Regions from separate parts of the Pantoea sp. PGP6 genome, predicted to be linked through region 3. Evidence: predicted binding sites of a transcription regulator. Region 3 holds the regulator's gene; each other region holds the start of a gene.
The links. The regulator PurR, encoded in region 3, represses purine synthesis genes. The targets are predictions, from matches to a motif close to CANGCAAACGTTTGCNTG.

Region 1: glyA (serine hydroxymethyltransferase) is a predicted target of PurR. The motif match lies at 5,141-5,158, and genes of this name have one in related genera.
Region 2: purE (5-(carboxyamino)imidazole ribonucleotide mutase) is a predicted target of PurR. The motif match lies at 7,615-7,632, and genes of this name have one in related genera.

The regions. Positions count from the first base shown of each region.
Region 1 covers NZ_JBQBMA010000001.1:1,177,808-1,187,549, forward strand. Annotated here, with positions in the region: gene ACLIBF_RS05715 (sensor histidine kinase) at 1-1,232, shown strand, start outside; gene qseG (two-component system QseEF-associated lipoprotein QseG) at 1,236-1,904, shown strand; gene glrR (two-component system response regulator GlrR) at 1,904-3,238, shown strand; gene glnB (nitrogen regulatory protein P-II) at 3,366-3,704, shown strand; gene hmpA (NO-inducible flavohemoprotein) at 3,757-4,941, opposite strand; gene glyA (serine hydroxymethyltransferase) at 5,271-6,524, shown strand; gene ACLIBF_RS05745 (3-phenylpropionate MFS transporter) at 6,653-7,801, shown strand; gene csiE (stationary phase inducible protein CsiE) at 7,783-9,051, opposite strand; gene ACLIBF_RS05755 (DUF1007 family protein) at 9,208-9,742, shown strand, end outside.
Region 2 covers NZ_JBQBMA010000001.1:3,267,847-3,277,588, reverse strand. Annotated here, with positions in the region: gene ACLIBF_RS16005 (SPFH domain-containing protein) at 1-160, opposite strand, end outside; gene ACLIBF_RS16000 (co-chaperone YbbN) at 218-1,075, opposite strand; gene ACLIBF_RS15995 (SDR family oxidoreductase) at 1,155-1,928, opposite strand; gene tesA (multifunctional acyl-CoA thioesterase I/protease I/lysophospholipase L1) at 1,959-2,585, opposite strand; gene ybbA (putative ABC transporter ATP-binding protein YbbA) at 2,553-3,239, shown strand; gene ybbP (putative ABC transporter permease subunit YbbP) at 3,236-5,653, shown strand; gene purK (5-(carboxyamino)imidazole ribonucleotide synthase) at 5,960-7,024, opposite strand; gene purE (5-(carboxyamino)imidazole ribonucleotide mutase) at 7,021-7,530, opposite strand; gene lpxH (UDP-2,3-diacylglucosamine diphosphatase) at 7,661-8,377, opposite strand; gene ppiB (peptidylprolyl isomerase B) at 8,377-8,871, opposite strand; gene cysS (cysteine--tRNA ligase) at 9,084-9,742, shown strand, end outside.
Region 3 covers NZ_JBQBMA010000001.1:2,483,056-2,492,797, reverse strand. Annotated here, with positions in the region: gene pykF (pyruvate kinase PykF) at 1-605, opposite strand, end outside; tRNA gene ACLIBF_RS12145 (tRNA-Val) at 950-1,026, opposite strand; tRNA gene ACLIBF_RS12140 (tRNA-Val) at 1,037-1,113, opposite strand; tRNA gene ACLIBF_RS12135 (tRNA-Val) at 1,117-1,193, opposite strand; gene ACLIBF_RS12130 (MATE family efflux transporter) at 1,347-2,720, opposite strand; gene ACLIBF_RS12125 (riboflavin synthase subunit alpha) at 2,926-3,585, shown strand; gene cfa (cyclopropane fatty acyl phospholipid synthase) at 3,640-4,788, opposite strand; gene punC (purine nucleoside transporter PunC) at 5,101-6,303, opposite strand; gene punR (DNA-binding transcriptional activator PunR) at 6,410-7,315, shown strand; gene purR (HTH-type transcriptional repressor PurR) at 7,312-8,337, opposite strand; gene cydH (cytochrome bd-I oxidase subunit CydH) at 8,619-8,708, shown strand; gene ACLIBF_RS12095 (C40 family peptidase) at 8,768-9,562, opposite strand.

The DNA.
Region 1 (9,742 bases), 1.3 Mb from region 3:
TTGAACTGGAGCGCAGCTATCGCCAGTACTGCGTGCTGGATGATGCCTCGCTGGCGCGGCTCTATCAAACGCAGCGTACTCGTTACAGCCAGATGCTGAGCGCCCACAGCGCCAGCCTGCCGGAACTGCCGGCTTTCCAGACACTGCAAGCCACGCTGCCCCTGCTGACCCAACCGCAGTGCGACAATGGCAATCCGGTGCCGCGCGCCGCCGAGGCGCTGGATCGCTTCTCGGCCACTAATATCCGGATGGTGCAGGATACGCGCGAAGTGGTGTTTTCACGTGGCTTACAGCTACAGCGTGAGATTGCCGATCGCGGCCAGTTCTTTGGCTGGCAGGCGCTGATTCTGTTTATCATCAGCCTGGCGTTAATGATGCTCTTCACCGGCATGATCATCGGGCCGGTTAAGCGCATTGAACGGATGATCAACCGGCTGGGTGAAGGACGCGAACTGGGCAGCAGCGTAGAGCTTCGCGGCCCGCGTGAGCTGCGGTCACTCGGCCAGCGTATCCTCTGGCTGAGTGAGCGACTGGCCTGGCTGGAAACCCAGCGTCATGAATTCCTGCGTCATCTCTCCCACGAATTGAAAACGCCGTTAGCCAGCCTGCGCGAAGGCACCGAACTGCTGGCGGATGAAGTGGCCGGATCGCTTAATAGCGAGCAGAAAGAGGTGGTGTCGATTCTGGACAGCAGCAGCCGCCATCTGCAGCGGTTGATTGAGCAACTGCTGGATTACAACCGTAAACTGGCCGATGGCCCGACCCAACTGGAAACGGTCAGGCTGGATGAAATTGTGGCACGGGTGGTCAGCGCGCATGCGCTTTCGGCGCGGACCAAACTGATGCAGACGGTGCTGGATCTCAACGCGACCCGCTGTCTGGCCGAGCCGACGCTATTGATGCGGGTGATCGACAACCTCTATTCGAACGCCGTGAACTACGGCAGCGAATCCGGTACCATCTGGCTGCGCAGTCAGCAGCAGGGCGATCGGATCTGGATCGAGGTTGCCAACAGCGGCACCCCGATTCCGCCGGACGAGCAGAAGATGATATTCGAGCCGTTCTTTCAGGGCAGCCAGCAGCGTAAAGGGCCGGTGAAAGGCAGCGGGCTGGGCCTGAGTATTGCCAAAGATTGTCTGCGCCGGATGCAGGGCGACCTGTCGCTGGTCTCCAGCGATCGCACCGGCGTCTGTTTTCGCATTGAACTGAACACCACAGCCGGGAATGTCTGACTGATGAAATATTTACCCGCTTTGCTGTTGAGCACGCTGACCACGCTGCTGCTCAGCGGATGTACCGCCTCTCCGGCCACCTCATCGCTGCCGTCGGGCCATCCGGTGACGGAACCGGAGGTCAAAATAGCTGATTATCTGGCGACCCGCTGCAGTGATGTGTGGCAGATTGAAAACCACGCGGCGCTGGCTAATCCGCTCTACTGGATGCGCACCATCGACTGTGCAGAACGGTTGTCGCCAGCCGAAGCCCGGGCTGAAGCGCACCGCTGGCCGGCAGACGGCTGGTCACGCGCCTTTAAGCAGGGCGTGTTAATGGCTAACGGCAACGTCACGCCGGTCGAGCGGCGCCAGTATGTCGCCACCCTGGACAGCTACAGCAGTGATTTTCCTGCTCCGGTTCGTCCGCTTATTCAGCTGTGGCGCAGCAATCAGGCGGCGCAACTTGACCTCAGCGAAGCGCGAACCCGTTACGCGCACCTGCAACAAAGCAGTGATGCCCAGCAGGAGACACTCCGGCAGCAGATGATCAGGCAGCAACAGCAGCTGAGTGATACACAGCGTAAGCTGGAGCGATTGACCGACATTGAGCGCCAGCTATCATCCCGCAAAGCGCCGGATGTCTCTGACAGCAGTCACGGCACTGCACTGCCGCAGGACGAGGAGCAATAATGGTTAAACAAGCCGCCCGACTGCTGCTGGTCGATGACGATCCCAGCCTGCTGAAGCTATTGGGCATGCGTCTCAGCAGCGAAGGTTACCAGGTCACCACGGCCGCCAGCGGCCCGGAAGCGTTGCGCCTGCTGCAGAAAGAAAAAATTGAGCTGGTTATCAGCGATCTGCGGATGGATGAAATGGACGGGCTGGCGCTGTTTGGCGAAATCCAGAAACGCCATATGGGGCTGCCGGTGATTATCCTGACCGCGCACGGCTCGATTCCGGATGCGGTCTCCGCCACCCAACAGGGCGTGTTCAGCTTTCTGACCAAGCCGGTGGATCGTGATGCGCTCTACAAAGCGATTGATGAAGCGCTGGCGCAGCAGGCGCCGATCAGCGATGACCGCTGGCGCGAAGCGATTGTTACCCGCAGCCCGTTGATGCTGCGGCTGCTGGAGCAGGCGCATATGGTGGCGCAGTCTGACGTCAGCGTGCTGATTAACGGGCAGAGCGGTACCGGTAAAGAGATGCTGGCGCAGGCAATCCATGCCGCCAGTCCACGTCACGGCAAGCCGTTTATCGCCATCAACTGCGGAGCGCTGCCGGAACAACTGCTGGAGTCTGAGCTGTTTGGTCACGCCAAAGGGGCATTTACCGGCGCGGTGAGCGCCCGTGATGGGCTGTTCAAAGCGGCCGGTGGCGGCACGCTGTTTCTTGATGAGATCGGCGACATGCCACAGGCGCTGCAGGTTAAGCTGCTGCGGGTACTGCAGGAGCGCAAAGTACGGCCGGTCGGCAGCGATCACGACATGGATATCGACGTGCGTATCATTTCCGCCACCCACCGCGATCTGCCTAAGGCGATGGAGAAAAAAGAGTTTCGCGAGGATCTGTTCTATCGCCTCAACGTGGTTAACCTGAAAATTCCGGCGCTGCATCAGCGGACGGAGGATATCCCGCTGCTGGCGAATCATCTGCTGCGTCAGGCGGCGGAACGGCACAAACCGCAAATCCGCAGTTTTTCTGTCGATGCGATGAAACGCCTGATGGCCGCCAGCTGGCCGGGTAACGTGCGTCAGCTGGTCAACGTGGTTGAGCAGTGTGTGGCGCTCAGCGCGTCACCGGTGATCAGTGATGCGCTGGTGGCGCAGGCGCTGAGCGGTGAAAACAGTGCGTTGCCGACCTTTGTCGAGGCGCGCAATCAGTTCGAGCTGAACTATCTGCGTAAGTTACTGCAGATGACTAAAGGCAATGTGACCCATGCTGCGCGTCTGGCTGGACGCAACCGTACTGAGTTCTATAAGCTGCTGTCTCGTCACGAACTGGACGCCAGCGATTTTAAAGAGTAGCGTGCGCCGCAATCCCGCCAGGGCAAAGCGTGATCCGCATGGCGGATATTCGCTGCCCGGCCGCGCCAGCAACATTTATACTTGATAAACCCTTCCGACCACGGAGGGAGAGAGAAAAGGGTCTGACATGAAAAAGATTGATGCGATTATCAAACCATTCAAACTCGATGATGTACGTGAAGCCTTAGCTGAAGTCGGCATCACCGGCATGACCGTGAGTGAAGTGAAAGGGTTCGGCCGCCAGAAAGGCCATACCGAACTCTATCGTGGCGCAGAGTATATGGTCGACTTTCTGCCGAAAGTAAAAATTGAGATGGTGGTCGGCGACGATATCGTTGATACCTGTGTTGAAACCATCATGCGCACTGCGCAGACCGGTAAAATCGGTGACGGTAAAATCTTTGTCTTTGACGTGGCGCGTGTGGTGCGCATTCGTACGGGCGAAGAGGATGAAGAGGCGATCTGAGTTCGCCGGATTAAAAAAGCCCGCTGCGATGCGGGCTTTTTTTATGGTGCAATCACATGCCTTTATGCGGACCGAACAGTTCGTAATGGATGCGCGCGTCCTCAACGCCAGCATCACGCAGCTGCGCCACCACATGCTGCATAAAGCCCAGCGGACCACACAGGTAGAACTGTGTCTGCGGTGACTGTAAACGTGCCGCCATCGCCGTCACGTCCATCAGGCCCTGCGCATCATAGGCGCCGGCATCCTGCGGGGCAGGCTGACGATACCAGACCTGCGAAACGAAATCGCTGAGCTGTGCGCCGGTCGCTTTTACTTCATCAGCAAAGGCGTGCTGCTCGCCATTTTCCGCGGCGTGCAGCCAGCTTACCGCAGCAGGATGCTGCTGCGCGGCCAGCGCATGCAGCATGGCCAGCATCGGGGTCTGACCGACGCCAGCCGAGATCAGCGCTACCGGCGTTTCAGCCTCAGTCTGCAGGAAGAAGTCACCGTGCGGCGCAGCCAGCTGCACTTCATCGCCCACCTGACCATACTGATGCAGCCAGCCAGAAACCGTGCCTTTGTCCTCACGCTTCACCGCAATGCGGTAATCTTTACCGTTACTCAGGTTGGTCAGGGAATACTGGCGAATCTGATGATGTTCGAAACTGGCGGGCTGCAGGTGCACCGTCAGGTACTGGCCCGGCTCAAACGCGGCCACCGGTCCGCCATCGACCGGCGTAAAAGTGAAGCTTTTGATTACCGCACTCTGTTGCTCAATCGCGCTGATGCGGAAGGCGCGGGTCCCCCGCCAGCCGCCCGTTTGCTGTTCCGAGGCCTGATAAATCTGCTCTTCACGCTGGATAAACACCTCTGCCAGCACGCCGTAAGCCCGGCCCCAGGCCGCCAGCACCTCTTCACCCGGATCCAGCAGCTCTTTGATAGTTGCCAGTAAATTTTCGCCGACGATGGCGTACTGATCAGGCTGAATATTCAGGCTGGTATGCTTCTGGGCAATTTTTTCCACCGCCGGCAGCAGCACCGCCAGATTTTCCAGGTTGGCACCGTAGGCGCAAATTGCATTAAACAGCGCTTCACGCTGATCGCCATTGCGCTGGTTATTCATGTTGAAGACGTTTTTGAGTTCGGGATGGTGCGACAACATGCGGTCATAAAAGTGGGCGGTGAGTTTCGGACCGCAGGCCGCAATGGCGGGCAGGGTCGATTTAACGGTCGCGATGGTTTGCGCATCAAGCATAGGAGGAACCTCACATGTAAAGTTGTATTTTAAATACATCTTATAGCCATGCCGGCTGCGCTGTAAATAACCGCTTTAACTTTCTGATCGCCTGGCAAGCCGCGTATGGCCGCTGAATGAGGAAATCTCCGTCACATCCTGAAGAAAAATCGTGGCGCAGTCTGACCAGAAAAAAGCGTAAAAATCCCGTGCCGCTGCATAGCCAATCGTTTGCGTAAAAAGAGGGGATTCACCCTACCTTCACCTGATAAAACGGTTTACACTGTGGGCCTTCGCCCCGGTGGGGCTTAAACTGCCGTTAAAAAAGTTAGCTGAGTCAGGAGATGCGGATGTTAAAGCGTGATATGAACATTGCCGATTATGATGCCGAGTTGTGGCAGGCGATGGAGCAAGAGAAAGTGCGTCAGGAAGAGCACATCGAACTGATTGCTTCTGAAAACTACACCAGCCCGCGCGTTATGCAGGCGCAAGGTTCGCAGCTCACCAACAAATACGCCGAAGGCTATCCAGGCAAACGCTACTACGGCGGTTGTGAATATGTTGATATCGTTGAGCAATTAGCGATTGACCGCGCTAAACAGCTGTTTGGCGCTGATTACGCTAACGTGCAGCCACATTCAGGTTCTCAGGCGAACTTCGCGGTTTATACCGCGCTGCTGCAGCCGGGCGATACCATCCTTGGCATGAACCTGGCCCACGGCGGACACCTGACCCACGGCTCACCGGTTAACCTTTCTGGCAAACTCTACAACGTAGTCGCTTACGGCATCGATGAAACCGGCAAGATCGACTACGACGAGCTGGCTGAACTGGCCAAAACGCATAAGCCAAAAATGATTGTCGGCGGTTTCTCTGCCTATTCCGGCGTATGTGACTGGGCAAAAATGCGTGAAATCGCCGATAGCGTGGGCGCATGGCTGTTCGTTGATATGGCGCACGTTGCCGGTCTGATTGCCGCTGACGTCTACCCAAGCCCGGTGCCGCATGCGCACATCGTGACCTCGACCACCCACAAAACGCTGGCGGGTCCGCGCGGCGGGATCATCCTGGCGAAAAACGGTGACGAAGAGCTGTATAAAAAACTGAACTCCGCAGTGTTCCCGGGTGGACAGGGCGGTCCTCTGATGCACGTGATCGCCGGTAAAGCGGTGGCGTTCAAAGAGGCGATGGAGCCGGAATTCAAAACCTATCAGCAGCAGGTCGCGAAAAATGCCAAAGCGATGGTCGAGGTGCTGATCGCACGCGGCTACAACATCGTCTCTGGCGGCACCCATAACCATCTGTTCCTGATCGATCTGGTGAGCAAAAACCTGACCGGTAAAGAAGCCGATGCGGCGCTGGGCCGTGCTAACATCACGGTAAATAAAAACAGCGTCCCGAACGATCCGAAGAGCCCGTTTGTCACCTCGGGTATTCGTATCGGTACGCCAGCCGTTACGCGTCGTGGCTTCGACGAAGCGGACGTACGTGAACTGGCGGGCTGGATTGCTGACGTGCTGGATAATATCAACGACGAAGCGACCATTGAGCGCACCAAACAGAAAGTGCTGGAAATCTGCAGCCGTCTGCCGGTCTATGCTTAAGCGTTAACTTGTTGTGTAACCGCATAAAAAGGATGGCATCAGCCATCCTTTTTTATTGCCTGAGGTGCGGCGCTCTGCCAGAGTAGCGCCGACTCTTGCTGCCAGGCAGCACACTTGCTGGAGGGAATATGGCAATCGGCTCCGCCAGATGGCTCGGATTGGGCTACTTCACTTACTTCTTCTGTTACGGCATCTACCTGCCTTTCTGGGGCGTATGGCTCAAAGGCACCGGCCTTGATGCGGAAAAAATCGGTCTGCTGCTGGGATGTGGCATGGTGGCGCGCTTTGTCGGCAGCCTGCTTATCGCCTCGCAGGTAAAAAATCCGGCACAGTTAATTACCGCACTTCGCCTGCTGGCACTGATGACCTGCCTGTTCGCCATTGGCTACTGGGTCGGGCAACAGTGGATGTGGCTGCTGGCGGTGATGATTGGCTTTAACCTGTTTTTCTCGCCGCTGGTGCCGCTCAGTGATGCGCTTGCCGCCACCTGGACGCAGCAGATTGGCCTGGCTTACGGTCCGGTACGGCTGTGGGGATCGCTGGCATTTGTGATCAGTTCTGCGCTGACCGGGGTGCTGGTCAGCGCTTACTCTTCGCAGGCAATATTATTGTTACTGTCGGTGGGGGCGCTCAGCATGCTGGCCGGGATGATGCTCACCCCAGCCACCCATCCGCAGGGGAATGAGCGGCAGGGCGCAACAGGCGGTGGCTGGCCGGTCTGGCGTGACCTGCTGCGTGAGAATGCGGTCTGGCGCTTTATGCTGTGCGTGACGCTGCTGCAGGGGGCGCATGCCGCCTATTACGGCTTCAGTGCTATCTGGTGGCAGGAGAGCGGCTATTCGGCCTCAACGGTGGGCTATCTCTGGTCGCTGGGCGTGGTGGCGGAGATTATTATTTTTGCGCTCAGCAATCGCCTGTTTCGTCGCTGGAGCGCGCGCGATTTGCTGCTGCTATCGGGTATCTGCGCACTGATCCGCTGGAGCCTGCTGGGTGCCAGCACCGCGCTGCCGCTGCTGATTGTGGCGCAGATTCTGCACTGCGGCAGCTTCACCGTCTGCCATCTGGCGGCGATGCGCTTTATTGCTGTCCGTCAGGGCGCTGAGGTGATCCGGTTGCAATCGCTCTATTCCGCGCTGGCGATGGGCGGCGGAATCGCAGTGATGACCATGATTTGCGGCGTGCTGTTTACCCATCTGCAGGGGCATCTGTTTTGGGTGATGGCGTTAGTTGCGCTGCCTGCGCTGTTCCTGCGCCCGCGTTACGACTCGAGCAAATAACGGATACGCTGCTGATGGTGCGCCGTCAGCGGCAGTTCCGCATGTATCAGCGGCGGTGAGTAGAGCGGCAGCGAGGTGGCGTACGGTGAAATAATCAGGTCAACTTCGCGCGGCGCGCCATCGCGCTGGAAACTGCTCACCTGCTGATAGGTAATATTGATCGGCAGCAGGGTGATTTCACGGATCTGCTGCTCGACATCCTGCTCAAGCTGCGGATCTTCGCCGGTTAATATCAGCACCTGCTTCTCCTGCAACGCATTTTCCTGCATCAGCCAGGCACCAAAAATCACCGTAATCAGGCTCACCTCTTCCGGGGTAAAAGCGATCTGGTATTCATATTCAAAAGCGCGCAGCGCCAGCTGGGTGGTGCGTAACAGGCGCGGATAGAGTCGGCTGACATCCAGCGCCACGCTGTTGTCGATGCCGATGGTAAAGTGGGTGCGATCCAGCGCCTGCGCCAGATGGGTATAGAGCTGCTGCAGCAGATCGGCGCGGTCAGCAAAGGTCACCGCAGCACACTGCTCAAAATCGGCAATCAGCTGTACCGTCGCCGCCATTAATCGCTGCTCGCAGGGATGCTTTGCCCGATCGGCCTGCGGGGTGTGGATCAGGCTGAACAGCAGCGTCCAGAAATCCGTTTCGCTGATGTGCGGTGCCAGATGGCAGCGTTTGCGCCAGTGATGAATGACATCCTCAGCCGCCTGGCGTTCTGCCTTATGTTGCAGCCAGACGCGCTGCGGATCGCTAAACAGCGCGGGTTGTCGCTGGCACAGCCCATACTTCATAAAAATCTGCAAAAACAGCCGATCCCGTTCGCTAAACTCGCGACCCAGTCGCAGCCCGCAGTGCTGAATTAACGCCTGCAGGTTAGTCTCATCGTAGAGCGCTTTCTCAATCTTCATGACCTTCAGACGCTGACGCAGTGGGGCGGCAAAATGCTCACAGACAAAGGTCTGTGACAAACGCAAACTGCGTCGCAGGTTGTGCAGCAAACAGAGGCGCCGATCCAACTCTGTACCATGAAGACGAAAGCTGCCATCCACCATCTGGTGCAGTTCCAGCCGGTGATATCGCTGTATCTCGTCACCCACTTCCGCGATATCCTGTCGGGCAACCGCAGGATCAACACCATTTAACTGGCAGACTTTTTCAAGCGTAAGCGCGGGAGTCGGCAGAAATAACAGTAATAAAAGATGGCACTGTCGCTGTGAACGGGTGAAGAGTGGTGCCAAAGGGGTAGCAGAACTCATCAATCAGATTTCCAGCAGGCTAATTTGAGCTAAGAATAGCCAACCCCGTCAGTCCCGGTAGCTGTCAGGCGGTTTTTTTAGTCAGAGGTTTAAGGCGGGTCACAAAATTTTGTTACTTATGGATTCTTTTCATCGGGAACGTTACTTTATAACATTATGAAACGCACACGCTTTGTATTACTGATGGTCTTAAGTCCGGCGGCACTGGCGCATCCACACAGTTTCATAGACATGAAAACCGAACTGGTGGCGAAGGGGGATACCTTCACCGGCTTAAAAATGACCTGGACCATGGATGAGATCACCTCTGCCGATCTGCTGTATGACGCTGGCGAGGCGAAGCCAGGCAGCGTGGTGTGGAAAAAGCTGGCGGCCGGTGTGATGGCTAACGTGCTGGGCCAGCACTACTTCTCAGAAATCTGGCATAACCAACAGCGGGTGAAATTTTTGAATCTGCCTGACGAATATCATCTCTCGCGTAACGGTCATAAGGCGGTGCTGGAGTTTATTCTGCCGCTGGCGGAGCCGCCGGTACTGACCGGGCAGCGGTTTGACATCCTGACCTTTGATCCCAGCTATTTTGTCGACATGTTTTATGACAACGCCAGCGCCCTGACGCTGCCGCCGGCACTGCAGCAACGCTGTAAGTTTACGCTGAACACGCCAAAGCCCAACGACTCGTTGAAACAGT
Region 2 (9,742 bases), 780 kb from region 3:
GATCCATGAACGGCACCACCAGGCTCAAGCCGGGTTGCAGCGTGCGGGTATAACGTCCAAATCGTTCAACCGTCCATTGAAAACCCTGTGGCACAATCTTGACGGTCGCCCAGACAGCCACCAGCGCCAGCACGATCAGGGCAGGAATTACAGTTATCATACAACCTCCGCGTTGTCAGATGAACGGGCCGAGTCGCTTCGGCCCGTGGTCCCGCCGTTAGTAGAGCAGCGAGTAAAGCTGGCGGCGATAGCGCGCGGCGAGGGCATCGCCGGTGCCCAGCGCAGCCAGAATCTCCTGCAGCATTTTACGTGCCTGGCCATCGGCGGCGTTAAGATCGGTTTTGAGGAAGCTGAACAGCAGTTCCAGCGCCTCTTCATTACGGCCGACCTGATGCAGCTGTAACGACAGTTTAGCAGCCAGCCCGGCGTTCGACGGATCGGCCTCCAGCTGGGATTGCAGCTGCTGGATCTCCGGGGTATCGGCCGCCTGTTTCAGCAGATCGATCTGCGCCATCAGGCTCTGATAACGGGTATCCTGATCCTGTAACGGCACCGCTTTCAGCACTGCTTCCGCTTCATCGCTGCGGCTCAGGGTGATCAGCACTTCAGCCAGCAGGAAACCAATCTCGCTCGATTGATTGCTCAGCTGCCAGGCCTCCTTTAACAGCGGCAGCGCATCCAGCGGTTTGCCTTCTTCCATCAGCGCCATCGCCTGCTGTGCTTTCAGCTCTTCTTCACGCGGCAGAACTTTTTCCAGCAGAGCGCGGATCGCCTCTTCCGGTTGCGGTCCCTGGAAGCCATCGACTGGCTGCCCGTTCTGGAACAGATAAACCGTTGGAATAGAACGCAGACCAAACTGCGATGCCACCATTTGCTCTCTATCGCAATCCAGACGGGCGAGAATAAACTGGCCGGCATATTCCTGCGCCAGCCGCTCCAGCACCGGCGTCAGCTCCTGACAATGCTGGCTGCGCTCAGACCAGAAGTAAAACAGCACCGGCAGCTGCATCGAATGCTCAAGCGTCTGCTGCAGGTTAGATTCGTTGATGTCGATTATCGAAGCATGTGGTGACATGGATAAGTCTCTTTGCAAAAAGTGTTTAAAGAATATGGGGCCAACTGGCCGCGCTTCAAGTTCTAATCAGGCCGCAGGCTCAATGGCTGCGCAAAATGCGATCCAGCATCCAGCCTGGCAGCAGGCGTTTCAGCAGGCTCATGGCATGTGCGACCAGCGTCACCGGATAGCGTAAACGCGGATGTTTGCTCTCGAGTGCATGACGAAGTTTAGGCAGAATGGCCTCCGGTGGCAGCGTAAAGCGTGCGGCAATGCCCGGATTACGCACCGGCTTATCCTGCTCGCCCTGCGTCACATTATCGGTGAAACGGGTGTGAATCGGCCCCGGTTCGATCAGGCTGACGCGGATGTTACTGGTGCGCAGTTCCAGCCGCAGCGCATCGCTCCAGGCTTCCAGCGCATATTTACTGGCGGCGTAAGCGCCCCGGCCAGGGGTAGAGATCAGCCCGAGCACTGAACTGGTATTAATAATCCGGCCGTCGCCACTGGCCGCCAGCGCGGGGATCAGCCGCAGCGTCAGTTGATGAACGCCGAAAAAGTTACTGGAAAACTGCTGCTCCAGCTGCTGACGGGAAAGGGTTCGTAACGGTCCGTAGAGACCAAAACCGGCATTGTTAAACAGGCCTGCCAGACAGTTATCGCTGAGCGCAATGACCTTATCGGCCGCATTATCGACGCTCTGCGGATCGTCGAGATCCAGCTGAAGGCCGATAAAACCCAGCGTCTCCATGCGCGCCACATCATCCGCTTTACGACAGGCGGCGATCACCCGATAGCCGCGCGCCTGAAGATCGTGCGCCGCGACCAGGCCAATACCGCTGGAACAACCTGTAATCAGGATGGTTTTTTGCATTTCTTTACCCTTTTTGCGCGCCTGTTCGCGCTACGGCTGCTTAACTAAGGGAGCCAGCTCTTTTGCCATCAATCCGGCGATAAAGGGTTGGGCATCAGGATTGGGATGAATGCCGTCCTGCTGCATCCACTCCGGTTTCAGGTAAACCTGCTCCATGAAAAAGGGCACCAGCGGGATGCTGTACTGTTGCGCTAAGTCGGGATAGATGCCGCTGAACGCTTCGGTGTAGCGGCGTCCGTAATTGGCCGGCAGCCGAATCTGCATCAGCAGCGGCTTCGCATTAGCGGCTTTAACATCATCGATCACTTTACGCAGATTTTGTGCAATGTCGGCCGGCGGGAAACCGCGCAGGCCGTCGTTACCGCCCAATTCGATTAACACCCATTGCGGCTGATGCTGCTTTAATAGCGCGGGCAAACGCGCCAGGCCTTGTGCGGCAGTATCGCCGCTGATGCTGGCGTTGATCACTCTGGGCTGCTGTTGCCACTGTTTATCCAGCAGGCTCGGCCAGGCCGCGGTGGCGGACATGCGGTATCCCGCGCTGAGGCTGTCACCCAGCACCATCAGGGTATCAGCGGCGGCAAGACGCGACACCAGCAAAAGAATCAATAACAGGAAGGGATAATGCCAGCGGAAAACATTGTTGAAGTTCATCATCTTACTAAGTCCGTCGGTCAGGGAGAGCATCAGTTAACCATCCTTACCGGAGTTGAGTTAGTTGTCAAACCAGCCGAGACTCTGGCGCTGATCGGCGAGTCGGGCTCCGGAAAGTCAACCCTGCTGGGGATTCTGGCCGGGCTGGATGATGGCAGCAGCGGTGAAGTCTATCTGCTGGGCCAGCCGTTACACCAGATGAATGAGGAGCAGCGTGCGGCGTTACGCGCCCGCCAGGTAGGGTTTGTGTTTCAGTCGTTTATGCTGGTGCCGACCCTAAATGCGCTGGAGAACGTGCAGCTGCCGTCACTGCTGCGCGGCGACAGCGATCGCCAGAGCCGTGAACAGGCGCGGGAGCTACTGACCCTGCTGGGACTGGGTGAACGCCTGCATCATCTGCCGGCGCAGCTTTCCGGTGGCGAACAGCAGCGCGTGGCGCTGGCACGCGCCTTCAGTGGCCGCCCGGGCCTGCTGTTTGCCGATGAGCCGACCGGTAATCTTGACCGCAAAACCGGCGATCGGATTGCTGACCTGCTGTTTTCACTGAACCGCGATTTTGCCACCACCCTGATTCTGGTCACCCACGATGAGCAGTTGGCCGCGCGCTGCGATCGTCGCCTGCGGCTGCGTGACGGTAAATTGTGGGAGGAACAATGATCTGGCGCTGGTTCTGGCGCGAGTGGCGCTCGCCCTCGCTGTTAATTGTCTGGCTGGCGTTGACGCTGGCGGTGGCCTGCGTGCTGGCGCTGGGTTCGATCAGCGATCGGATGGAGAAAGGTCTCAGTCAGCAGAGCCGTGATTTTATGGCGGGCGATCGAACGCTGCGCAGCAGTGATGCCGTCCCGGCGGCGTGGCTGGACAAGGCACAGGCAACCGGGCTGACGGTCAGCCGCCAGCTGACGTTCATGACCATGACTTTTGCCGATCAGTCGCCACAGCTGGCGTCGGTAAAGGCAGTAGATGACCGCTATCCGATGTTTGGCACCCTGCAAACCCAACCGGCGGGCCTGAAGCCGCAGGCGGGCACTGCGCTGGCGGCACCGCGGCTGATGGCGCTGCTCAACCTGAAGGTCGGCGATTTGCTTGAGGTCGGTGATACCCGGCTGCGGATTACTGGCGAAGTGATTCAGGAGCCGGATGGCGGTTTTAATCCGTTTGAGATGGCGCCTCGACTGCTGATCAACCTGGCCGATGCGGCCAGCACCGGTGCGATTCAGCCTGGTAGCCGCATCAGCTGGCGCTATAAGTTTTCCGGTAATCCGGAGCAGCTGGCGCGCTATGACCGCTGGATAGAACCGCAGCTCAAGGCTGACCAGCGCTGGATCAGCATTGAAAACTCAGAGGATGCGCTGGGGCGTTCGATGCAGCGCGCGCAGCAGTTCCTGCTGTTATCTGCGCTGCTGACGCTGATGCTGGCGATTGCTGCGGTGGCCGTTGCCATGAGCCACTACTGCCGCAGCCGTTACGATCTGGTGGCGGTGTTGAAGACGCTGGGAGCGACCCACGGCGCGTTGCAGAAGTTAATCATCGGTCAGTGGCTGGCGGTGCTGCTGCTGGCGGCGATGGCCGGCAGCCTGGTCGGGCAGGGGGTGGAAGCGGCGCTGATGGTGATGCTGAAGCCGGTGCTGCCAGCCAGCCTGCCGGCTGCCAGTTTCTGGCCGTGGATCTGGGCGGTCGGATCGCTGTTTATTATCTCGCTGCTGGTGGGACTGCGACCTTATCGTCTGCTGCTGGCGACCCAGCCGTTGCGCGTGCTGCGGCGTGATGCGGTGGCTAACCTGTGGCCGCTGAAATTCTATATTCCGCTGATGGCAGCCGTGGTGGTGGCGCTGTTAGCGCTGCTGGTGGGCGGCAGTAAAATGCTGTGGGCGCTGCTGGCAGGCGTGGTGGTGCTGGCCGGATTACTGGCGCTGCTGGGCTGGGGCACGCTGCTGCTGCTGCGTCGGCTGGTGGTGCGCAATCTGGCATTACGGCTGGCGATCAACCGTCTGCTGCGCCAGCCGGGCATCACGCTGAGTCAGCTCTCTGCTTTTTCGCTGTCGTTTATGCTGCTGGCCCTGCTGCTGGTGATGCGCGGCGATCTGCTCGATCGCTGGCAGCAGCAGTTACCGGCCGACAGCCCGAACTTCTTCCTGCTGAATATGACTGCCGATCAGGTGCCGCAGGTGCGCAACTTCCTGCAGTCTCATCAGATTAAGCCGGAAACCTTCTACCCGATTGCGCGGGTGCGGCTCAGCGAACTCAACGGCAAACCGGCCGATCCGACGCTGGATAACGCCCTGAACCGTGAACTTAACCTGACCGCGCTGGCGGAGCGGCCAGACCACAATCCGCTGGTCGCCGGAAGCTGGCCGCCCAAAGCGGGCGAAGTCTCGATGGAGGCGGAGCTGGCTACCCGCTTAGGGGTGAAGCTCGGTGACACCCTGACCTTTGATGGCGATACGCAAAAGTTCAGCGCCAGAATCACCAGCCTGCGTAAAGTGGACTGGGAGAGTCTGAAGCCGAACTTTTTCTTCATCTTCCCGCCGGGCGCGCTGGATAGTCAGCCGCAGACCTGGCTCACCAGCTTCCGAATGGAGGCCGATCCGGCGCTGCTGGCGGCGCTGAACCGCAGTTTTCCGACGCTGAGTCTGCTGGATATCGGCAGTATTATGCGGCAGATCGGCCAGGTGCTGACGCAGGTCAGCCAGGCGCTGGAGGTGATGGTGATACTGGTCACCGCCTGCGGTGTGCTGCTGTTGCTGGCGCAGATTCAGGTGGGGATGCGTCAGCGTCGTCAGGAGCTGGTGGTTTACCGGACGCTGGGTGCCAGTAAACGGCTGCTGCGCACCACCTTATGGTGCGAGTTTGCGCTGCTCGGCGTGGTTTCCGGGGTGGCCGCCGCGATGGGCGCGGAAGCCGCACTGTGGGGATTGCAGCGTAAAATCTTTGATTTCCCGTGGCAGCCTGACTGGACCTTGTGGCTGGCGCTGCCGTTATCCGGCGCGCTGTTATTGTCGCTGTGCGGTGGCTGGCTCGGGGTGCGGTTACTGAAGGGCAAAGCGCTGTTCAGGAAGTTTGATGCGGCATAAGGGGAGGGCTGGGTGCAGGGCGTTCAGCCTGCATCCGGTCGTCATCCAGAACGCATTAGCGCTCACAGCGCGCGACGATAAGGTGTTAGCTCAGGGAGCATCCGCCCTTCGCAAAGACGCAAAAATGCCATCCCTGGCAGGCTCAGCGCGGGCGATTACGCTCCTCATCTCTGAGGTGCGCCCGTAGCCGGGCCAACGCTTTGCGTTGTTCAAAAACGCATCCGGCGTTTTTGTCACTGGCCGCTCCGCTCGCGTTGCGCTTCTCAGCCGCCTGACAATGCCATCAGCAGGCTTTGGTGCGGAGGATTACAGTTTTTCAATCGCCCAGGCGATGCCACTGGCGTACTCTGCCGGTAGCAGAGGGACCAGCGCGTTGAGGGCAGCCCTGAGTCGATCTGTATCGCTGTCGGTCAGATTGAGGTGCCCGACCTTACGGCCCGGGCGCACCTCTTTGTCATACCAGTGCAGGTGCACCAGCGGCTGCTGCAACCAGTCAGGGTTGACGGCAGTGCCAATCAGATTGACCATCGCCGACGGCGCAAACACCACCGGTTGCGGCAGGGGCAGCGCCAGAATCGCCCGCAGATGCAGCTCGAACTGGCTGATGGAGGCACCATTCTGCGTCCAGTGGCCGCTGTTATGCACCCGCGGAGCCAGTTCGTTAATCAGCAATCCGTCCGGGGTGACAAAACACTCCATCGCCATCACGCCGACGTAGTTCAGTTCCTGCATGATGGCGCTCAGCATCGCTTCCGCCTGCTGCTGTTGCGCCTGATCCGCCTGGGGCAACGCCACGCTGGTGCGCAGAATGCCGTCCTGATGCAGATTGTGCGTCAGCGGATAGAACACCGTGCTGCCATCATGGCCGCGCGCGCCGACCAGCGACACTTCGCCGGAGAAATTAATGCCCTGTTCGACGATGCATTCGCCATAGCACTCTTCCGGCAGTGCATCGGTTTCGCCAGCACGCAAACGCCACTGACCACGACCGTCATAACCCCCGGTGCGGCGCTTCACAATCGCCAGTTCGCCGAGCGAGGCAAATACCGACGGCCATTCGGCTTTGTCGGCCAGCAACTGCCACGGCGCAGTGGCGAGATGGAGCTGATCCAGCAGCTGTTTCTGGGTCAGGCGATCGGCCAGCCGCGGAAATATATCGCGGTTCACAAACGCCGGATGACTCGCCAGTTCGCGGGTCAGCGCGGTTTCCGGCCAGCGCTCAATTTCGGCGGTGATCACGCTGTCGGCCATTGGCAGGGCAGCCGGATCGGCATCCAGACCTACCGGATAAACCGCGATCCCCAGCGGTTCACCCGCCTGGCGCAGCATACGGCCTAACTGACCGTTACCGAGGACGCAAACCGGCTTCATGCCTCCTCCCGTGGATCAGGATGATTCAGCACTTCATCGGTCTGGCTCTGACGCCAGTTCGCCAGTCGTGAACGCAGCGCGTCGTCATGAATCGCCAGAATCTGCGCAGTCAGCAGCCCGGCATTGGCGGCACCGGCTTTACCAATCGCCAGCGTACCGACCGGAATTCCGCGCGGCATCTGCACAATCGAATAGAGGCTATCGACGCCGCTCAGCGCCGCGCTCTGAACCGGCACGCCCAGTACCGGCAGCAGGGTTTTAGCCGCCAGCATACCTGGCAGATGTGCTGCGCCACCCGCGCCAGCAATGATGACCTGAAAACCCCGCTCAGCGGCGGTTTCGGCAAAGCTGAACAGTTTATCCGGCGTACGGTGTGCAGAAACCACTTCAACATGGAAGGGCACGTCGAGGCTGGTAAGAATTTCAGCAGTGAACTGCATGGTGGACCAGTCACTTTTGGAACCCATAACAATCGCGATGCGGGCCGGGGCGGCGTTGGATGACATGCGGTCAACTCCTGTGAATGAACAAACAGACCTGGCCGGGCGGACAGGTTTTGAAGGGCACAGAGAATAGCATGAGAAGAGAGCAAGGAAAACGGTTGCGTCGGGCTAAACACGCGGATTTACCCGACGATTAAAAGTCAAAATCGATCAGCTGAATCCCGCTGGCGTCGAGCTGAATCATCGATCCCCGACTGTGCCAGGCCCCCAGCACCGCCCGTTGCGCGGTTTCACCCTGCAGCGTCAGCTGATGAATGGCCGGACGGTGAGTATGACCGTGGATCAGCAAACGTACCTGCTGGCGCAGCAGGGTAGCGATCACCGCGTCGTGGTTCACATCCATGATGGTCTGGGACTTATGCTGATTGGCTTGTTTGCTGTCGGCGCGCATCCGGGCGGCGATGCGTTTGCGCAGCCGCAGCGGTAACGCCAGAAACAGTCGCTGGATCCACCGGTTATGGACTTTGGCACGAAAGCGCAGATAGCCGACGTCGTCGGTGCAGAGCGTATCGCCGTGCATGATCAGCAGACGGTGGCCGTAGAGCGTCAGCACCTGTTCTTCAGGCAGCAGCGTCATGCCGCTGGCGCGGGCGAAGCGCTGGCCAATCAGGAAATCGCGGTTGCCGTGAATAAAGTAGACCGGAACGGAGAGGGCGCGCAGGGCGCTGGCAACCTGCTGATGCAGTGGATTGGGATCGTCGTCACCAATCCAGGCTTCAAACAGATCGCCAAGAATATAGAGCGCGTCGCAGTGTGGCGCTTCGCGCTGTAAAAAATGCAGAAAACCGGCGGTGATCGCCGGTTCTTCCTGACACAGATGGAGATCTGCGATAAACAGGGTGCGCGACATTACTCGCTGACAGTGACTTTCTGGATGATAACGTCATCTTTTGGCACATCCTGGTGCATGCCACTGCGGCCAGTTGAAACACCTTTGATCTTCTCGACCACGTCCATGCCTTCAACCACTTCAGCGAACACACAGTAACCCCAGCCTTGTACGCTTTCGTCACGGAAGTTCAGGAAGTCGTTGTCAGCCACGTTGATGAAAAACTGTGCGGTCGCAGAGTGCGGTGCAGAGGTACGTGCCATTGCCAGCCTACCTTTGGTGTTTTTCAGGCCATTGTTGGCTTCGTTCTGGATTTCATCTTTGGTGGCTTTCTGCTTCATGCCCGGCTCGAAGCCGCCGCCCTGAATCATAAAGCCGTTGATCACCCGGTGGAAAATGGTGTTGTCGTAGAAACCTTCACGGCAGTAATCCAGGAAGTTCTTTACGGTTGCCGGCGCTTTATCATCGAAGGTTTTGATTACGATATCGCCATGGTTCGTCTGGAAAGTTACCATTTTTGTCGTCCTGTAAAGGTTGTCGTCAGTTGCTGAGGCCGCTTCATCGGTCGGCGTGCCCCTTTTTGTCGACCGTTCTTATATCATAATTTCTGATGACGCGTCAGCAGCGCGGCGCAGTTGGCTTGCTTTGCGTCGCGCGAGCGATAAAAATACGGCACAATGTCTGGATACTTAAAAGTGTCAACCACACGCCAATACGGAACCGTTCAATGCTTAAGATTTATAACACCCTGAGTCGACAGAAAGAGGAATTCAAACCCATTCATGCCGGTAAAATCGGGATGTATGTTTGCGGCATCACGGTGTATGACCTCTGTCACATTGGTCATGGGCGGACGTTCGTGGCGTTTGACGTGGTGGCACGCTACCTGCGTTACCTCGGCTACCAGCTGGACTACGTGCGTAACATCACCGACATCGACGATAAAATTATCAAGCGTGCCAATGAAAACGGCGAGAGCATCGAAACCCTGACCAACCGGATGATTGGTGAGATGCACAACGATTTCGCTGCTCTGGGCATTCTGCCGCCCGATCAGGAGCCGCGCGCCACGCGCCACATCGCCCAGATCATCGAGCTGGTGGAAACCCTGATCGCCCGCGGTCACGCTTATGTGGCGGACAATGGCGACGTGATGTTTGATGTGCTTAGCGATGCCGATTACGGCGCGCTGTCACGTCAGGATCTGGAGCAGCTGCAGGCGGGCGCGCGGGTTGAAGTGGCTGACGTGAAGCGTAATCCGATGGATTTCGTGCTGTGGAAGATGTCCAAAGCGGACGAGCCCGCCTGGTCATCACCGTGGGGCAATGGTCGTCCCGGCTGGCACATCGAGTGTTCGGCGATGAACTGCCGGCAGTTGGGCACCCA
Region 3 (9,742 bases):
TCCAGCACGTCTGAACGCTTACGGATGAACGACGCAGCAACGAAATCGACGCCTTGCTCACAACCGAAGATCAGGTCGCGCTTGTCTTTTTCTGCCAGCGCTGGCAACTGGATAGAAACGCCTGGCAGGTTAACGCCTTTGTTTTCACCGAGGTCGCCATTGTTCAGCACTTTACACACCACGGTGTTTTCGGTGACTTCAGTCACTTCCATACCGATCAGGCCATCGTCGACCAGCACGGTGTTACCGATTTTCAGGTCAGCAGTAAAGCCAGGATAGGTCACCGCAACGCGCTCGCTGTTGCCGATCACGCTCTGGTCGGTGGTGAAGGTAAAAGTCTGACCCGCTTTCAGCGGCGCATCATTTCCACCTTCCAGTTTCATGGTGCGGATTTCAGGGCCTTTGGTGTCCAGCAGGATAGCCGCCTGACGACCGGTTTTTTCCATCACGGCACGCATGTTGGTGATGCGCTGGCCGTGCTCGGCGTAGTCGCCGTGGGAGAAGTTAAGACGCATAACATTCATGCCGGCTTCAAGCAGCTGAGTCAGCATCTCTTCTGATTCGGTTTTCGGGCCGATAGTACAAACGATCTTAGTCTTTTTCATGACGGGTTATCTGTAAGTTGTGATGGATGATAAAGGGCGAAATCCGATGGCAATGCATCGAAGTGAGAATTCTGTTTGAAATCGAAACGGGCTATACAGAGTAAGAATAGGTGACGAAGGCCAGGCGTGCAGGGAAGTTGTGCGGTTACGGTTGGTAACCACCTTCTGAGTGTTGCGCAAATTATCTGAGTTATCGCAATAGGCACGTGATCGCTGAAACCTTTCAAGTGGACAACGCGGCACAGTATAGTCGCTAAGTATGCGAAAACCAATCGAAAAGCAGTTCCGGAAAAGATGTAGATCAATAAAAGGGGGATTTGCGCAAGCGGGAGAAATTCTGAAAGTGGTGCGTTCTAATGGACTCGAACCATCGACCCCCACCATGTCAAGGTGGTGCTCTAACCAACTGAGCTAAGAACGCTTACAGGAAATGGTGCGTCCGAGTGGACTCGAACCACCGACCCCCACCATGTCAAGGTGGTGCTCTAACCAACTGAGCTACGGACGCACTTGGTGCGCTCTAATGGACTCGAACCATCGACCCCCACCATGTCAAGGTGGTGCTCTAACCAACTGAGCTAAGAGCGCAACACGCTGTCTGGGCGACAGCGGGGACGAATATTAACGGCAGCCGATGAGGCTGGCAAGGGGAAAAATGGTTTTTTCACCGTGACTGAACAGCAACTGTGCTATGCGTCGTTTTTTTAGGCGTCGCGGGCCTTTTACCGCCCGCTCAACCGGTTAGCGCGCAGCGCGCGTCAGGATCACCTCGGCAGGTGACTGTTGCAGGCGCCTGATCCGCCAAATCATCATTACCGCCGCAGACGTCAGGCCGACAATGAAGCCGCACCAGAAGCCTGCCGGCCCCATCCGCGGCACCAGCCAGTCGGTCAGCGCCAGTAAATAACCGGCCGGCAGGCCCAGCAGCCAGTAGGCGATAAAGGTGATAAAGAAGATCGAGCGGGTATCTTTATAGCCGCGCAAAATACCGCTGCCAATCACCTGTATCGAGTCAGAGAACTGATAGATGGCCGCCAGCAACATCAACTGCGCCGCCAGCGTCACCACTTCCGGGTTGTCGTTATACAGCAGGGCGATCTGATGCCGGAAGGTCACGGTAAACAGCGCGGTCAGCGCGGCCATGCTGATGCCGACGCCCTGGGCAGTCCAGGCGGCGACTTTGGCCTGCTCGGTTGACCCCTGACCCAGCCGATAGCCGACCCGGATAGTGGTTGCCACGCCCAGCGACAGCGGCAGAACGAACATCAGTGAACTGAAGTTCAGCGCGATCTGATGGCCGGCTACGTTAACAATACCCAGCGGCGACACCAGCAGTGCAACCACAGCAAACAGCGTGACTTCAAAGAACAGCGCCAGCGCTACCGGTAAGCCCAGCGTCATCAGACGGGTCAGAATCGGACGCGAAGGCGGTGACCAGCTGCTGGTCAGATGGATATCGCGCATGGTTCTCATCCGGCGTACCCAGAAGCGCATACAGATGAACATCACCCAGTAGACCGAGGCCGTTGCCACGCCACAACCCACGCCGCCCAGCGCCGGCATGCCGAAATGGCCATAAATAAAGATGTAGTTCAGCGGAATATTGACCATCAGGCCGAGAAAGCCCAGCACCATACCCGGCTTGGTTTTCGACAGGCCTTCACACTGATTACGCAGTACCTGGAAAAACAGATAACCCGGTGCGCCAAACAGCAGGGCATGCAGATAGCCTTCTGCTTTCAGCGCCAGCAGCGGATCGATGTCATGCATCGCCCGGATTAAGTAGCCGGCATGCCATAACAGCACCATAATCAGCAGCGAGACGAACAGGGCCAGCCAGTAACCCTGGCGAATTTGCTCGGCGATGCGTTCGCGGCGGCCAGAGCCGTTGAGTTGCGCAACCGTAGGCGTCAATGCAAGCAGAAGACCATGACCAAACAGGATGGCCGGAAGCCAGATAGAGGTGCCGACAGCGACGGCGGCCATATCCGTGGCGCTGACGGCGCCGGCCATAATGGTATCCACAAATCCCATTGCGGTTTGAGCCACCTGAGCAAGGATGACCGGAATCGCAAGGGCAAGCAATTGACGCGCTTCTGTTAAATACTTCTGCACGTTAACACCTGAATAGTTAAATGAAATAATGGCGGGGCAGGGAAGCCCCAGGAATTGCGTCAGCTAGTGTAACTGGCGATACCGGATTCGCCAATCTTTGTCACTGCATGCGTTTTGCTACGCTGTAAGGCTACGCCGCTGGCTGAAAGCTAACAGCGGACGTGAGCTGTGATAAACTAGCGCAAACTTCGCAGAGGCAAAGACTATGTTTACCGGTATTGTGCAGGGCACCGCAGAAATAGTGTCCATTGAAGAGAAAGAGCTTTTTCGTACTCACACCGTCAGGTTGCCGGAAGAATTATTGCCGGGCCTGGCACTGGGCGCATCGGTGGCACACAACGGCTGCTGCTTAACCGTGACGGCTATTGAGGGTGATCGGGTCAGCTTTGATTTAATAAAAGAGACGCTGCGCGTCACCAACCTGGGCGATTTACGCCAGGGGGATGTGGTCAATATTGAACGCGCCGCGAAATTCAGCGATGAAATAGGTGGACACCTGATGTCCGGTCATATTATGACCACCGCTGAAATCTGCAAAATTATCCAGTCGGAACATAACCGTGAAGTGTGGTTTAAGATCCAGGATCCGACCCAGATGAAATATATCCTGCACAAAGGCTTCGTCGGCATCGACGGGATAAGCCTGACGGTAGGGGATGTAACCCGTACCAAATTCTGCGTCTATCTGATCCCGGAAACGCTGGAGCGCACTACCCTGGGGGCCAAAACCTTTGGCGACCGGGTTAATATCGAGATTGATCCGCATACTCAGGCGATTGTCGACACCGTTGAGCGGGTATTAGCGCAGCGTGATGCGGCGGCGGCGATGAATATGCTGACCGGGCAACCGACGGCAGAAAGCTAAAAAAAGAAGGCGCATCAGCGCCTTTTTTAATGGTTAATCCGGTCCACGACTGCCTCAACGCGCCACGCGTAATCCGCCTTCCACGCCCCGACTGAAGACCACCTGCCATAACTGAATGTCACGTGCGCGGAATGCGCCAGCACAGGCATTAAGGTAGTAAGAGAACATACGCTTAAAGCGTTCACCGTAGCTATCCGCCAGCTGCGGCCAGGCCTGAATAAAGCGTTCATACCATGCCATCAGGGTCGTGTCGTAATCTGCGCCAAAGTTATGCCAGTCTTCCAGAATGAAATGCGGCTCACTGGCGTCAGCAATATGTCGTACCGAAGGCAGACAGCCATTCGGGAAAATATATTTATCGATCCACGGATCCACATTCATATCGGTCTTAATCGCACCGATTGTGTGCAGCAGGAAAATACCGTCTGGCTTTAAATTACGATCGACGACATCAAAATAGGTGGCGTAATTTTTAGGACCGACATGTTCAAACATTCCGACCGATACAATACGGTCAAACTGTTCATTCAGATCGCGATAGTCCTGTAATAGAATGGTGACGTCTAATCCTTCACAGCGCTGCTGCGCCAGTTTCTGCTGTTCAGCCGAAATGGTGACACCATGCACTTTAACGCCATAATGACGTGCGGCAAATTCTGCCAGTCCGCCCCAGCCGCAACCAATATCCAGCAGCGACATGCCCGGCTCCAGCGCTAATTTGCGGCAAATCATATCCAGCTTTGCTTCCTGCGCGGCGGCGAGCGTGGTGGCTTCCTTCCAGTAGCCACAGGAGTACTGCATATAAGGATCGAGCATCAGAGAAAACAAATCGTTTCCTAAATCATAATGCTCTTTACCGACAATCCAGGCGCGTTTTTTCGACTGGAGGTTGGTTAAGCGCGCCGCGGCAATACGCAGCGTATCTTTAAAATGATGTGGAAGTTGCTGGTCCAGTTTATGTTTGAGCACGTGGTGGAAGAATATATCCAGCCGATCGCATTCCCACCAGCCGTCCATATAACTTTCGCCCAGACCCAGCGATCCCTCCTGCAAAACACGTTTAAAGAAGTCAGGGTTTTTAACCTGAATATCCCAGCTACGTGAGCCATTAATTTCGATATCTGCTTTATCCAGCAGTTCATGAACGATGCGATACCAATGGTTTTCTTCGAGGCTCACTTCTTCTACATACGATGAACTCATAGCTTCTCCACCACCTGTCCAATCTTAACCTGAAAAAGAATAGTCAATTTCTTCAGGAATTGAGAAAAGTCACGGATGACTCCGTAAACCAGATATCTGGCGTGATACAGAGGATTAAAACGGTGCAAAACGATCCGGCGCGATAACCCTAACCTGCGCGCAGACGCCATCCCGGCAACCCGGTTGCCAATCAATGTGTAACGTTATTATGTTGTTGATTTGTTGCAGAATTATTGACCCGAATGAGTATATTCTCACGCGGGTCAATATTCAATGACTTATTGTTAGCTTGCTAACTAAAAAATCATTGCTTCAGTGATTATCCTGGCAGGCGGTAGAGGGGGTGGCAACATCAGATTGTGCGTTTGCAATACGCTGCATCACGAAGCCGAGCAGGGCAAGCAGGATAGTCAGCGCCATCATCAGGGTAGTGGTCAGCAGCGGCTGCGTCAGTCCGGCCGAGACGGCCAGGCTGGCGGCGAAGCATAATCCCAGTTGCAGAGTATTCTGCAATGCTGCCGCTTTACCGGTGGCGTCAGGGAAAGGCATCAGCGCAGCGGAAACCACGATCGGGTAGATGGCACCATTGGCCAGCGCCATGCCGCAGAACGGCAGCAGCAGGCTGACCAGCGTACTGTGGCCGGAAAGCGCAACCGCAAACAGCGCCAGAATGCTCAGGCTGTAGATCGCCAGCAGCCACGGCAGCAACTGTGCACCAGCAAAACGGTTGAGCAGGGCGCGGCAGCCGAAACCGCCAATCAGGAATGCAAAGGTTTGTGGCAGATAGCTCAGACCGATGTCGGCTGGCGTCAGGCCCAGATCGGCCAGAATAAACGGCGAGCCGGTCAGCCAGGCAAAAAAGCTGGCGGAACAGGCGGAGTAGATCAGCACGTTGCCACTGTAGACCCGCGACTTCAGCAGAGTGAAAAAGCCAGGCTGTGCGCCTTGCTCACCTTTGGCTTTACGGCTGGCCGGCAGACGCAGGGTAGTGAGGATCAAGGCCACGGCAATCAGCGTCAGCACCAGAAAAATAGACCGCCAGTGAAAATGGCTGATCAGCCAGGCGCCCAGCAACGGCGCCAGCGCTGGCGAGAGTGCCACCAGTGGCATAATGGTGGCGAACACCTTGTTGGCGCGCGCCGCCGGATAACGATCCACAACCAGCGCCTGCCAGCTAACGGCTGCGGCACAGACGCCGATCGCCTGAATAAAGCGCAGCGCCAGCATCAGATAGATATTATTGACCCACAGCATACCGGCGCAGCCGACGGCAAACAGCGCCAGTCCGGCCAGCAATACCGGCTTGCGGCCGATGCGATCTGACAGCGGTCCCCAGAACAGCTGACCGCAGGCAAAGCCCGCCAGGAACAGGCTCATACTGGCGCTGATCAGGCCGGGTGAGGTGTTAAAAGTTTGCTGCATCGCGCCGAAGGCGGGCAGGTACATATCGGTGGCTAAAAAGCCCAGCATGCTCAGCAGAGCGAGATAAGGCATAAATCCTTTTGACGGTGACATCTGATTCTCATTTTGCAGGTTGAACGCGGCAGAGTGTAAAAGGTGCGTTTGCCGCTGTGAAACGCTAATATTTGCCGGTTGCTGTTAAAAAAATTGAAGGCAGATTATGTGGTCAGAATATGCATTAGAGGTGGTGGATGCGGTGGCGCGCGGTGGCAGCTTCAGCGCCGCGGCGCAGGAGCTGCATCGGGTGCCATCTGCTATCAGCTATACCGTGCGTCAGCTGGAAACGTGGCTGGCGGTACCGCTGTTTGAGCGCCAGCATCGCGAGGTGGTATTAACCCCCGCTGGCGAGCATTTTGTCCGTGAAGGGCGCAGCGTTATCAAAAAAATGCTCGCCACCCGCCGCCAGTGTCAGCAGCTGGCTAACGGCTGGCGTGGACAGCTGAGTATTGCGGTCGACTGCATCGTCAAGCCGCAGCGCACCCGGCAGTTAGTCAAAGATTTTTACCGCCATTTCCCCGACATGGAGTTGCACATCAGTTATGAAGTGTTTAACGGCGTCTGGGATGCGCTGGCGGATGATCGGGTTGAAGTGGCCATCGGCGCCACTCAGGCGATACCGGTCGGCGGACGCTTTGCCTTTCGCGACATGGGGACGCTCAACTGGCGCTGCGTGGTGGCGAACCACCATCCGCTGACTGGCGTGAGTCAGATTGATGACGACACCCTGCGCAGCTGGCCGTCGCTGGTGCTGGAAGATACCTCACGCGCGCTGCCACGCCGGATGACGTGGACGCTCGACAATCAGCGTCGTCTGGTGGTGCCGGAATGGCAGACCGGCCTGGATTGCGTGCTGGCGGGATTGTGTGTGGCGATGGTGCCGGGGCATCTGGCGCGGCCATTACTGGACAGCGGAGCGCTGGTGGAGCTGACGTTGCCGGTTGCATTTCCGGACAGCCCCTGTTGCGTAAGCTGGGCGGAAGATCGCGCATCACCGGCGACGGGCTGGTTACTCAGCTATCTGGGTGATGCGCAAACGCTTAATCAGGAGTGGTTAAGCGAAGATTAACGGCGATAGTCGCGGAACGGACCGTCAGCCACGGAACGACGTTCAATCAGCGTCGGATGCACTTCGATGGTCTGAGAAACCTCTCGTTTACTGGTGATGCGGTCAAGCAGCATCTCCAGCGCTTTCTCACCCAGTTGTGCTTTTGGCTGATGCACGGTAGTCAGCGCAGGCGCGAAGTAGCGCGCGTTGCGCACATTGTCATATCCGATCACCGAAATGTCCTGCGGCACCCGCAAACCCATCTCATCGGCGGCGCAAATCGCGCCCATCGCCATGATATCACCACCGCAGAACACCGCGGTCGGGCGCTGTTTCTGCGACAGGATCTGCTGCATCGCCTGATAGCCTGATTCCGGTTCGAAGTCGCCCTGCACGATCCATTCGGCACGCGGCTGAATGCCGGCTTCTTCCAGCGCCTTGAGGAAACCAGCATGACGTCCGCCGCCGGTGTTGCGCTCCATCTGACCGGGAATCGCGCCAATCTCACGGTGACCGCGCTCAATCAGATAACGTCCGGCCAGATAGCCGCCCTGAAACGCATTATCCAGCACCGTGTCGGTGAAGTCGGCGCGTGACTCGCCCCAGTCCATCACCACCATCGGGATATTACGATTTTCTTCCAGCATCTTCAGCAGATCGTCCGGATACTCAGAACACATTACCAGCAAACCATCGACGCGCTTCTGCGCCATCATGCTGAGATAGGCTCGCTGCTTTTGCAGGTCGTTATGCGCATTGCCCAGAATCAGGGTGTAACCTTTGTCGAAGCAGTGATTCTCCACCGCCTCAATAATTTCAGCAAAGTAGGGCGCTTCGCTCGAGGTTGCCAGCAGGCCCAGCGTTTTGGTGTGATTCACTTTCAGGCTGCGCGCTACGGCGCTCGGCGAATAGTGCAGTTCCTGAATCGCCTGCCAGACGGCGTTGCGCGTCTCTTCAGCGACAAAACGCGTTTTGTTGATGACGTGCGAAACGGTGGTCGTTGAGACGCCGGCGCGTTTTGCCACATCTTTAATTGTTGCCATTAAAATCGGACTCCAGGGCTTATCTAACGCAATGATAAGCATAATGTTAAACGTTTGCGTCTGCTCAGGGTTTTCTCCGCAATTATGCAGCTTTTCTGGCCGGTAAACAGGCGTCTGGCGGGTAATGAGCGCCTGAAAAGGAGAGCAAACGGAACCGGGGCTGCGCGCGTTGCGCAACAAAGGCAGGATTCTAACAAGGCTGGACGGATAAAACGAGATTTTTACCGGCCCGTATGGGAAAATGGCTTATCCCTACAAAATGTGTGACTAAGGAGCGGTAAATGAGTACAGATTTGAAACTGGCCCTGATGACCACCGTCGGCTGTCTGCTGATGATTGTCGCCTTTAGCTTTACAGCTGTGCTGCACTAATGAAAAAGCCGGGCATCGCCCGGCTTTTCTCTGTCTGGTTATTCGCGTAGCGAATCCGCTTAACGAATGGTTTTCGGCGTCATCACCCGACGCGCGCCGATGTAGTGACGCTGCCAGTAATCTTCACCCAGCGCACTGATCTGAATATCTTTGCCGGTGCGTGGCGACTGAATAAATTTGCCGTTGCCGAGATAAACCCCAACGTGATCGGCGGTGCCGCGACCATTAATCCGGAAGAAGACTAAATCGCCTTTCTCCAGCGACTCACGTTTTACCGGCGCGGCGTCGCGCAGGTGGTACATCTCATTGGCGGTACGCGGGATCTTAAATTTAACCAGATCTTTATAGGCGTACCACACCAGACCGCTGCAGTCGAAACCGGTGTGCGGTGAGGTGCCGCCCCACTGATAGGGTTTACCCAGCTGGCCCATCAACTTGGTCATCGCCGTCTCGCGCGCCTTCTGGTAGCGCTGGCGATGTGACTTGCTCATTTTAATGGTGCCGGTGTCACCGCTGTCATTGCTGCTGGCGTCAGCCGTTTTAAGCAGACGCTGATGGCCGTAGCGTTTCTTACTGGCGGTTTTGAGCAGGGTTTTGCTTTTCTTTGCGGGAAGATGACTGGCGGTGAGTTCGCTTTTTTTCTGTTTTTTGAGTTTGAGCTTCTGGACCGGGCTGACGCGTGTTTTCTTCGCCGACGTTTTCAACGGGCGACGCTTGCGGCGCTCATCTTCGCGCGCACTCTTTTTCTCTGCTTTATGCGAACTGACATTCACCGGCGCCTGCGGGGAAGCAGAAGCGATGTTGAAGAACAGTTGCGCAAAGGCAAGGATGAAAAGCGTAATGATTAAACGCATAGTCCGGTTTTAGTTAAGTTGTCAGGGCCACTACGCACCGCGACAAAGTTGGGAAAAATCTGATCCAGGATCAGCGCCGAAGCCATTCTAGTCCAGTTCACCTGAAAACCGTAACGCCTTTTTTTATTAATCTTTCGGCCTCGCCCGTTTGCGCTGAAAATGAGCATTTTCAGCGTCTTA